Regions from separate parts of the Spirillospora sp. NPDC048911 genome, predicted to be linked through region 2. Evidence: riboswitches for the same ligand, from Rfam matches in the RefSeq annotation. Region 2 holds a riboswitch; the other holds the start of a gene.
The links. Region 2 has a riboswitch for glycine ahead of gcvP (aminomethyl-transferring glycine dehydrogenase). Riboswitches for the same ligand answer to the same signal wherever they lie in the genome.
Positions count from the first base shown of each region.

Region 1 (5,161 bases), on a different contig from region 2:
GGCCATCGGCCCGCCGGTATGGGAGGAGGAGGGACCGATCCCGACTTTGAAGAGATCGAAAACGCTGATGGCCATGGCTGCTACCTCGTTGTAGCCGCTCCCCGCCGGGTCGCCCCGGCGGGGAGTGCGCGCATTACAGGTTGGGATAGAGGGGGTGCTTGTCGGCCAGCGTCTTCACGCGGGCCGACAGCGCCTCGGAGTCGAAGGACGGCTGGAGTGCCAGGGCGATGACGTCCGCCACCTCGCGGAAGTCCTCGTCCTGGAAGCCCCGGGTCGCCAGGGCCGGGGTGCCGATCCGCAGGCCGGACGTCACCATCGGCGGGCGCGGGTCGTTCGGCACCGCGTTGCGGTTGACGGTGATGCCGATCGAGTGCAGCCGATCCTCGGCGTCGCGGCCGGTCAGCTCGGAGTCGACCAGATCGACGAGGACGAGGTGGACGTCGGTGCCGCCGGTGAGGACCTGCACGCCCGCCTTGGCCGAGTCGTCGGCGAGCAGGCGTTCGGCCAGCACGCGCGCGCCGTCGACGGTGCGCTGCTGGCGGGCCTTGAACTCCGCCGAGGCGGCGACCTTGAGGGCCACGGCCTTGGCGGCGATCACGTGCTCCAGCGGGCCGCCCTGCATGCCCGGGAAGACCGCGGAGTTGATCTTCTTGCCGTACTCCTCGCGGGCGAGGATCAGGCCGCCGCGCGGACCGCCGAGGGTCTTGTGCGTGGTGGTCGTGACGACGTCGGCGTGCGGGACGGGCGACGGGTGCAGGCCCGCGGCCACCAGGCCCGCGAAGTGCGCCATGTCGACCATCAGCAGGGCGCCGACGGAGTCGGCGATCTCGCGGAAGGCGGCGAAGTCCAACTGACGGGGGTAGGCCGACCAGCCCGCGACGATCATCTTGGGTCGGTGCTCGGCGGCCAGGGACGCGACCTCGTCCATGTCGACCAGGCCGTCCTCGGCGCGCACGTGGTAGGGCACCACGTTCAGGGTCTTGCCCGAGTAGTTGAGCCTCATGCCGTGGGTCAGGTGCCCGCCGTGCGCCAGGTCGAGGCCGAGGATCGTGTCGCCGTGCTGGAGCAGCGCGAAGTAGACCGCGGTGTTGGCCTGCGCCCCGCTGTGCGGCTGGACGTTGGCGTGCTCGGCGCCGAACAGCTCCTTGGCCCGGTCGATGGCCAGCTGCTCGGTGACGTCGACGTACTCGCAGCCGCCGTAGTAGCGCCTGCCCGGGTAGCCCTCGGCGTACTTGTTGGTGAGGACCGACCCCTGGGCCTCCAGGACCGAGACCGGCGCGAAGTTCTCCGAGGCGATCATCTCGAGGGTCGACTGCTGCCGGTGGAGCTCCTGGGCGACCGCCTCGGCGACCTCGGGGTCGACCGCCGCGAGCGAGTCGTTCAGGGTCGTCATGCTCAGCTCTCCTCGATCAGCTTGGCGTACGCCTCGGCGTCGAGGAGGTCGCCCGGCTCGTCGCTGACCCGGACCTTGAAGATCCAGCCCTCGCCGTACGGGTCATCGTTGATGACCTTGGGCTCCTCGATCACGGCGGCGTTGATCGCCGTGATCTCGCCGTTGACGGGGGAGTACAGGTCGCTGACCGACTTGGTCGACTCGACCTCGCCGCAGGTCTCGCCCGCCTCGACGGTGTCGCCCTCGCCGGAGCTCAGCTCCAGGTAGACGATCTCGCCGAGGGCGTCGGCGGCGTGCTGGGTGATGCCGACCGTGACGATGCCGTCCTCGCTCTCAAGGCCGGACACCCACTCGTGCTCTTCGCTGTAACGGAGCTGCTCCGGAACGCTCACGATAGTTCTCTCTCCCAGGTTCAGGTTTTTACCGGTGTCAGGAACGCTTGTAGAACGGCAGGGCCACCACGTCGACGGGCTCCCGCCGCCCGCGGACGTCCACCGCGAGCTCGGTCTCCGTGACGCCGCTGTCGACGTACGCCATGGCGATCGGCTTGCCCAGTGTGGGCGACGGAGCGCCGCTCGTCACGATTCCGCACGGCGTGCCGTCCGACGCGACGACCTCGTAGCCCTTCCTGGGGGCGCGCCGGCCGCGCGCGACCAAGCCTACGAGCCTGCGGCCCGGAGGGGTCTGGGCCTGCGCCGCCAGGGCCGCCTTGCCGACGAAGTCGCCCGGCTTGTCCAGCTTCACGACGCGGTCGAGGCCCGCCTCGTACGGGGAGGTCTCGGCGGTCAGCTCGTTGCCGTACAGCGGCATGCCGGCTTCGAGACGAAGCGTGTCACGGGACGAGAGCCCGCAGGGGACGACCCCCTCGACCTCGGCCAGCGCCCGCCAGAGCGCCACGGCGTCGCCGGAGTCGACGAACAGCTCGAAGCCGTCCTCGCCGGTGTAGCCCGTCCGGGCGAGCAGCGCGTCGGCCCCCGCCACCTTGGCCGCGAAGATCGCGTAGTACTTCAGCTCGGGCAGCGGCGCGTCGGTGAACGCGGCGAGGATCTCCTGCGCCCGGGGCCCCTGCAAGGCGATCAGGGCGTAGGCGTCGGAACGGTCGTCCACCCGCGCCTCGAAGCCCTGCGCCCGCTCGACCAGGGCGTTCCGGACCACCGCGACGTTGGCGGCGTTGGCCACGACCATCCACGTCTCGTCGGCCAGCCGGTAGACGATCAGGTCGTCGAGCACGCCGCCGTCATGCGCGCAGATCATGGTGTAGCGGGCCTTGCCCACCGCCATCGGCGACAGGTTGCCGACGAGCGCGTGGTCGAGGGCGACGCCGGCCTGGGGCCCGCTGAGGAAGATCTCGCCCATGTGGGAGAGGTCGAAGAGCCCGGCGCCGGTGCGCACCGCGGCGTGCTCGGCCGTCTCGCTCGCGTACCGCAGCGGCATCAGGTAACCGGCGAAGTCGACGAGATTCGCTCCGAGGTCCGCGTGGACGTCGTAGAGCGGCGTCTTCTTGGGTGACATGGGTCGGCTCCTTGTTCGCGGGCGCGCGTGATTCCCATCGTTTCACCCGCGCACCGGGCTCGTCGGTGCCTCCCCCTCTGTCATCGGAGCCTGAGAGCTTCACCCCGCGGGAGACGCGGCGGGGCTTGCACCTTCGGCGGGGGACGCGTGGTCCCCGCTTTCCAGAGGTCGCCTCGTCCGCGCGGTCCGTGGGCCTGAGAGGTTCCGGGGAGGATTTGCTCCTTCGGCGTCCCTGGCCGGCTGCCAGGGCACTCTCCCGCACGGGATCATCGGCTGCGCCCCAGGCTAGCAGCGCTCTCGCCCCCTGGACCACCTGTCAGAGGGTGGTCAGGCGAGGGTCATACGGGGGTCACGTACGCGCCGGAGATGCCGCCGTCCACCAGGAACTCGGCGGCGGTGACGAACGAGGCGTCGTCGGACGCCAGGAACGCCACGGCGGCGGCGATCTCGGTGGCCTCGGCGAAGCGGCCGGCGGGGATGTGGACCAGGCGGCGCGCGGCGCGTTCGGGGTCCTTGGCGAAGAGCTCCTGGAGGAGCGGGGTGTTGACCGGGCCCGGGCAGAGGGCGTTCACTCGGATGCCCTCGCGGGCGAACTGGACGCCCAGCTCGCGCGACATGGCCAGCACGCCGCCCTTGGAGGCGGTGTAGGAGATCTGCGAGGTGGCCGCGCCCATGACCGCCACGAACGAGGCGGTGTTGATGATCGAGCCCTTGCCCTGCTCGCGCATGTAGGGGATCACGTGCTTGCAGCACAGGTAGACGCTCGTGAGGTTGACGTCCTGGACGCGCTTCCAGGCGTCCAGGCCGGTCGCCAGGATCGAGTCGTCGTCGGGCGGCGAGATGCCGGCGTTGTTGAACGCGACGTCGATGCGCCCGTAGGCGTCGTGGGCCGCCCGGTAGAGGGCCTCGACCTCCGGCTCGGAGGTGACGTCCACCTTGACGAACAGGCCGTCGATCTCGGTCGCGGCGGCCTTGCCCGCGGCCTCGTCGAGGTCGGCGACGACCACCCGGGCGCCCTCCGCGGCGAAGCGCCGGGCGGTCGCCAAGCCGATCCCGCTGGCCCCGCCGGTCACGACGGCGACCCGGTCCTGCAAGCGCTGCATCTCTCTCCTCAGCCGGTGGTGTCTACTCGGTGGCGATGAAGACGTTCTTCGTCTCGGTGAAGGCGTCCAGGGCGTCCGGGCCCAGCTCGCGGCCGAGGCCGGACTGCTTGAACCCGCCGAACGGGGTCCAGTAGCGGACGGACGAGTGGGAGTTGACCGAGAGGTTCCCGGCCTCGACACCGCGGGCCATGCGGATGCCGCGGCCGAGATCGCGGGTCCAGATCGAGCCCGCGAGGCCGTACGGGGTGTCGTTGGCGATCCGGACGGCGTCGTCCTCGTCGTCGAACGGGACGACGGTCACGACAGGGCCGAAGACCTCCTCGCGCCAGGCGGGCAGGGTGTCGTAGGACGGGGTGGCGAGGACGGTCGGCGGGAACCAGAAGCCGGGGCCGTCCGGCGCGGAACCCCGGAAGGCCACGGCGTCCTCGGGGACGTACGAGGCGACCTTGGCGCGGTGGGCGGCGCTGATGAGCGGGCCGACCTCGGTCTCCGGGGCGCCCGGATCGCCGACGACGACGTTCTGGACAGCGGGTTCGAGAAGCTCCATGAAATGGTCGTAAGCGGATCGTTCGACCAGGATCCGGGACCGCGCGCAGCAGTCCTGGCCCGCGTTGTCGAAGACGGCGTACGGCGCGGTGGCCGCGGCCTTCTCCAGGTCGGCGTCGGCGAAGACGATGTTGGCGTTCTTGCCGCCCAGCTCCAGCGTCACCCGCTTCACCTGCGGACCGGCCGCCGCCATGATCTGCTTGCCGACGCGCGTGGAGCCGGTGAAGACGATCTTCCGGACGTCCGGGTGCTCGACCAGCCGGGCCCCGGCGACCGGCCCGGCGCCGGGCAGGATCTGCAGGACGCCCTCGGGCAGGCCCGCCGCCAGGGCCAGCTCGCCGATCCGCCGGGCGGTCAGCGGGGTCAGCTCGGCGGGCTTGACGATCACGGAGTTGCCCGCCGCGAGGGCGGGGGCCATGCCCCAGGCGAGGATCGGCATCGGGAAGTTCCACGGCACGATGACGCCGACGACGCCGAGCGGCTCGGCGAACGTCACGTCCAGGCCGCCCGCCACGGGGATCTGGCGTCCGAACTGCCGTTCCGGCGCCGCCGCGTAGTACGTGAGGACGTCGCGGACGTTCCCGGCCTCCCAGCGGGCCTGGCCGAT
Region 1 is NZ_JBICUD010000007.1:535,915-541,075, reverse strand. It holds gene ACGFNU_RS32115 (L-serine ammonia-lyase) at 1-75, opposite strand, end outside; gene glyA (serine hydroxymethyltransferase) at 134-1,393, opposite strand; gene gcvH (glycine cleavage system protein GcvH) at 1,396-1,785, opposite strand; gene gcvT (glycine cleavage system aminomethyltransferase GcvT) at 1,823-2,905, opposite strand; glycine riboswitch at 3,078-3,174, opposite strand; gene ACGFNU_RS32095 (3-oxoacyl-ACP reductase) at 3,244-4,008, opposite strand; gene ACGFNU_RS32090 (aldehyde dehydrogenase family protein) at 4,031-5,161, opposite strand, start outside.
Region 1: linked by a shared signal. The riboswitch ahead of gcvT (glycine cleavage system aminomethyltransferase GcvT) and the one ahead of gcvP (aminomethyl-transferring glycine dehydrogenase) in region 2 are both predicted to bind glycine.

Region 2 (5,161 bases):
ACGCCGACCGGGCCGACGCCGGGGCCGCCGCCGCCGTGCGGGATGCAGAACGTCTTGTGCAGGTTGAGGTGGGAGACGTCCGAGCCGAACTCGCCCGGCCGGGCCAGGCCCACCAGCGCGTTGAGGTTGGCGCCGTCGACGTAGACCTGGCCGCCCGCGTCGTGCACGGTCTTGCAGGTGTCGGCGATGGTCTCCTCGAACACGCCGTGCGTGGACGGGTAGGTCACCATGATCGCGGCGAGCTGGTCACGGTACTTGTCGATCTTGGCGTGCAGGTCGTCGAGGTCGATGTTGCCCCGGTCGTCGCACTTGACCACGACGACCTTCATGCCGGCCATGACGGCGCTGGCGGCGTTGGTGCCGTGCGCCGAGGACGGGATCAGGCAGATGGTGCGGCCATGGTCGCCGCGGGAGGCGTGGTAGCCGCGGATGGCCAGCAGCCCGGCGAGCTCGCCCTGGGAACCGGCGTTCGGCTGGACCGACACCTTGGCGTACCCGGTGATCTCGGCGAGCCAGGACTCCAGCTCGCCGATCAGCTCCAGATAGCCCTGGACCTGCTCGCCGGGCGCGAACGGGTGGATGTCCGCGAACTCGGGCCAGGTGATCGGCTCCATCTCGGTGGTGGCGTTCAGCTTCATCGTGCAGGAGCCGAGCGGGATCATCGACCGGTCCAGCGCGATGTCGCGGTCCTGCAGCCTGCGCAGGTAGCGCAGCATCGCGGTCTCGGAGCGGTGCGCGTGGAACACGGGGTGGGTCAGGTAGGGGCTCTCCCGCCGCAGCGCCTCGGGGATCGCCTCGGGGATCGATTCCGTGCCCGGCTCGGGCGCCCGCTCCACCCCGAACGCGGCGAGCACCGCGGCCACGTCGGAGGCGTCGGTGGTCTCGTCGCACGCGATCGCGAGGTGGTCGTCGTCGACCAGGCGCAGGTTGCGGCCGTTCTCCAGCGCCTTGGCGAGGATCTCCCGGGCGCGCCCCGGCACCCGCGCGAGCACCGTGTCGAAGAAGGAACCGTGGACGACCTCGACGCCCGCCCCGCGGAGCCCCTCGGCGATCTCGGCGGCGTGCCCGTGCGTCCGCCCGGCGATCGCCGCGAGGCCCTCCGGCCCGTGGTAGACCGCGTACATGCTCGCCATGACGGCGAGCAGCACCTGCGCGGTGCAGATGTTGCTGGTGGCCTTCTCGCGCCGGATGTGCTGCTCGCGGGTCTGCAGCGCCAGCCGGTACGCGGGGGTGCCGTCGGCGTCGACCGAGACGCCGACCAGGCGGCCCGGCAGCTGCCGCTGGATGCCCTCGCCGACGGCCATGTATCCGGCGTGCGGGCCGCCGAAGCCGTACGGCACGCCGAACCGCTGCGACGAGCCGACGACGATGTCGGCGCCGGACTCGCCCGGCGGCCGCAGCAGGGTCAGCGCGAGCAGGTCGGCCGCGACGACCACCTGGGCGCCGCGCTCGTGCGCGGCGGCGGTGACGGGCTCCAGGTCGCGGACCGCGCCGGAGGCGCCGGGGTACTGCAGGAGCACGCCGAAGAAGTCGCCCTCGGGCAGCCCGCCGGCCACGTCGGCGACGACCACCTCGATGCCGAGCGGGACGGCGCGGGTGCGGATGACCTCTTTCGTCTGCGGCAGCGCGTCGGCGTCGACGAGGAAGGCGCCCGGCTCCTTGCGCTTGGACACCCGGTGGGCCAGCGCCATCGCCTCGGCCGCGGCGGTCCCCTCGTCCAGCAGCGAGGCGTTGGCGACCGGCAGCCCCGTCAGGTCGCTCACCACGGTCTGGAAGTTGAGCAGCGCCTCCAGGCGGCCCTGCGAGATCTCCGGCTGGTACGGCGTGTAGGCGGTGTACCAGCCGGGGTTCTCCAGGACGTTGCGCAGGATGACGCCGGGCGTGTGCGTGCCGTGGTAGCCGAGGCCGATCATGGACCGGACGACGGTGTTCCTCGCGGCGAGCTCGCGCAGCCGCGCGAGGGCCCGCGGCTCGCTCAGCGCCGCCGGCAGGTCCAGCGGCCGGCCGGTCCTGATGGCGCCGGGCACCGCGTCGTCCATCAGCGCCTCGGCGCTCGAATAGCCGATGGCCGCCAGCATCCGGGACTGCTCGTCGGGAGACGGCCCGATGTGCCGGTCGGCGAACGTGGACCGTGGGTGCTGCGGCGACGCCACCGGGGCGAAGTACTGGGCGGTCATAGGGGAAGCCTCCTGGGCTGCTGCGGTCGCTCAGGGCCACCATCGGCCCGCGCTGGGCCGATGGCCGGTCTCCCCCTCTGTCATGGGCACCTGAGAGCTTCACCCGCGGAACGGGGTTTCCCCTTCGGTGAGACCCCGCCCCCTCTGCCGAGGAGAAGGACGCCTGCTTTCCAGAGGTGCCTCGCCCAGCGGTCCTTTTGCCTGAGAGGTTCCGGGGAGGGTTGCCCCTTCGGCGCTCCGCGCTGGCGGCGTGGAGTCTCTCCCGCACAGGGTCGACGGCATGTCCAAAGGGAACTCTATCCAACGACGGCCGAAACGATCGACGCGGCCCGCTCCCCCGGCCCATGATCGGCCGTCCGGGGCGGGACAAGTACGATATTCACAGCTCACGGAGCCATCGACCGGCCGGGAGCCAGGGGGCGAGAGGAACAGGTGAGCGCTGTGTGGCCGCGCGGGGCGGGAGCGCATGCCCCGCTCGACGAGGCGGCGCCGTGTCTGGGACGCTGATCACAGTGAGAGTTCCGGACGGTGGTGCGGCGTGACCCAAGGCGTGACGCACGGGACGAGGCAGGGCGCCCCCGAGGCCCCGGGAGAGGCGCCCGAGGGCAGGCCCGGCGCCGCCGTCGTTCCGGTGGACGAGCCCGCCCGGCCCGACCGCATCCGCCGCCCGGGCGACGCCCTGCGCTTCGCCGCCGCGGTGGCCGGGCTCGCCGCGATCCTGCTGCTGGTCTCGATCGCCAAGGGCACCACGCACGGCCTGCAGAGCGACATCGTCGAGGGCACCGCGCACGCCCCGCGGTTCCTGCTGACCATGGCCACGCTGGTCTCCAGCTTCGGCGTGCTGGCCGTGCCGGTGGCGTTCTCGATCGAGCGCCTGTTCCACAAGGACGGGGTGCGGGTCGCCATCGCCCTGCTGGCCGCCGTGATCGCGTTCGGGCTCACCATCGTGCTGGACGACTGGGTGGTCCCCGCGGCTCCCGGCGGCGTCCTCGACTCCCTCATCTGGGGCGGCACCGAGACCGCGCCCGTGCACACCGACATCGCGCCGGTCATCGCGTTCGTCACGGCGGTGGGCATGGCCGGCCGGACCCGCTGGCAGGCCGCCACCTGGACGATGATCGGGCTCGCGGCGCTGACCGGCCTGACCGCCTCGTACGCCTCGGTCGCCGCGCTGGCGGCCACCTACTTCCTCGGCCGGGCCATCGGGCACGGCACGCTGTACGCCGTCGGCACCCCCAACCCGCGTCCGCCCGGCACCACCGTCATGGCCGCCCTGGCCAAACTCGGCTTCACGCCGTTGCGCGCCCGCGCCGTTCCCACCCCCGCCGACGAGCCCCGCGCCTACGACGTGGCGGTCGAGCCGGAGCCCGGACGCCGGCTCCCTCCCGGCGACTGGCAGCTGCGGGTCACCGTCCTCGACCGTGATCAGCAGACGGCCGGCCTGTTCTACCGGGTGTGGCGGCTGGCCCGGCTGCGCGCCGCGGCGCCCCGCCGGGCGCTGCGGTCGCTGCGCCGGTCGCTGGAGCAGGAGTCGCTGATGGCGTACGCGGCCGGCGCCGCGAACGCCCGGACGCCCCGCCTGCTGGGCACGTCCGAGGTGGGCACCGAGGCCGCGCTGCTCGCCTACGAGCACGTCTCGGGCCGCACCCTCGGCACCCTCGCCGACGACGAGATCACCGACGAGCTCCTGGCCGACGTCTGGCACCAGTTCCAGCGGCTCCAGGCCGGGCGCCTCGCCCACCGCCGGCTGGAGGGCGAGGCCATCCTGATCACCGACGGCCGGGCCCAGCTGATCCATCTGCGGGTCGGCGAGATCGCCGCGGGCGACCTCGCGCTGCGCCTGGACCTCGCCCAGCTCCTGACCACGCTCGCCCTGCGCGTCGGGCCGGAACGCGCCGTCGCGACGGCCTCGCCCGTCCTGGGCGACGGGACACTGGCCGGCGTCGTGCCGATGCTCCAGCGGGTCGCCCTCACCCGCGCCACCCGGGCCGCGCTCCGGCAGCACAAGGACCTGCTGACCCGCATCCGCGAGCAGATCCTGCGGCTCAAGCCCGAGGGCGAGGCGCCGCCGATCCGGCTGGAGCGCTTCCGCCCCCGCACGATCCTCAGCATCGTGGCCCTCACGTTCGCGGCCTACATCATCATCCCCCAGCTCAGCAGCGTCGATCTCGACCAGCTGCTGGCGAAGGCCGACTGGTGGTGGGCCGCGGCCGGGCTGGCGGCGGCCGGCGTCACCTACGTGGCGGCCGCCTGGATGCTCATCGGCTTCGTGCCCGAGCGGCTCCCGCTCGGGCGCACGGTGCTGGTCCAGCTGGCCGCGTCGTTCGTCAAGCTCGTGGCGCCCGCCGCCGTCGCGGGCGTGGCGCTCAACACCCGCTATCTCCAGCGCTCGGGGGTGCGTCCCGGGCCCGCGGTGGCCAGCGTGGGCGCCTCCCAGCTGATGGGCATGGCCACGCACATCCTGCTGCTGATCCTCTTCGGCTTCATCACCGGCTCCACGACGAACGCCACCAAGGACCTGGCGCCGTCCCGGATGATCGTCATCGTCCTGCTGGCGCTCGCCGTCCTCGCCGGGATCGCCCTCACGATCCCCAAGGTGCGGCGGTTCGTGACGGCCCGGCTGAAGAGCATGTTCTCCGGCGTCGTCCCGCGGCTGGTGGACGTGCTCCAGTCGCCCAAGAAGATGATCACCGGCATGGGCGGCATCGTCCTGCTGAGCGCCGCCTTCGTGGTCTGCCTCGACAGCTCCATCCGCGCGTTCGGCGGCACGCTGCCCCTCACCACGGTGATCGTGGTCTTCCTGACCGCCAACGCGGTCGGCTCGGCCGCGCCCACCCCGGGCGGCCTCGGCGCCGTCGAGGGGGCGCTGACCCTGGCGCTGACGCTGGCCGGGCTCACCGCCGAGACGGCGGCCTCGGCCGTCCTGCTCTACCGGCTGCTGACCCTGTGGCTCCCGGTGCTGCCGGGCTGGGGGGCGTTCGCCT
Region 2 is NZ_JBICUD010000004.1:689,681-694,841, forward strand. It holds gene gcvP (aminomethyl-transferring glycine dehydrogenase) at 1-2,177, opposite strand, end outside; glycine riboswitch at 2,246-2,356, opposite strand; glycine riboswitch at 2,357-2,452, opposite strand; gene ACGFNU_RS21890 (flippase-like domain-containing protein) at 2,716-5,161, shown strand, end outside.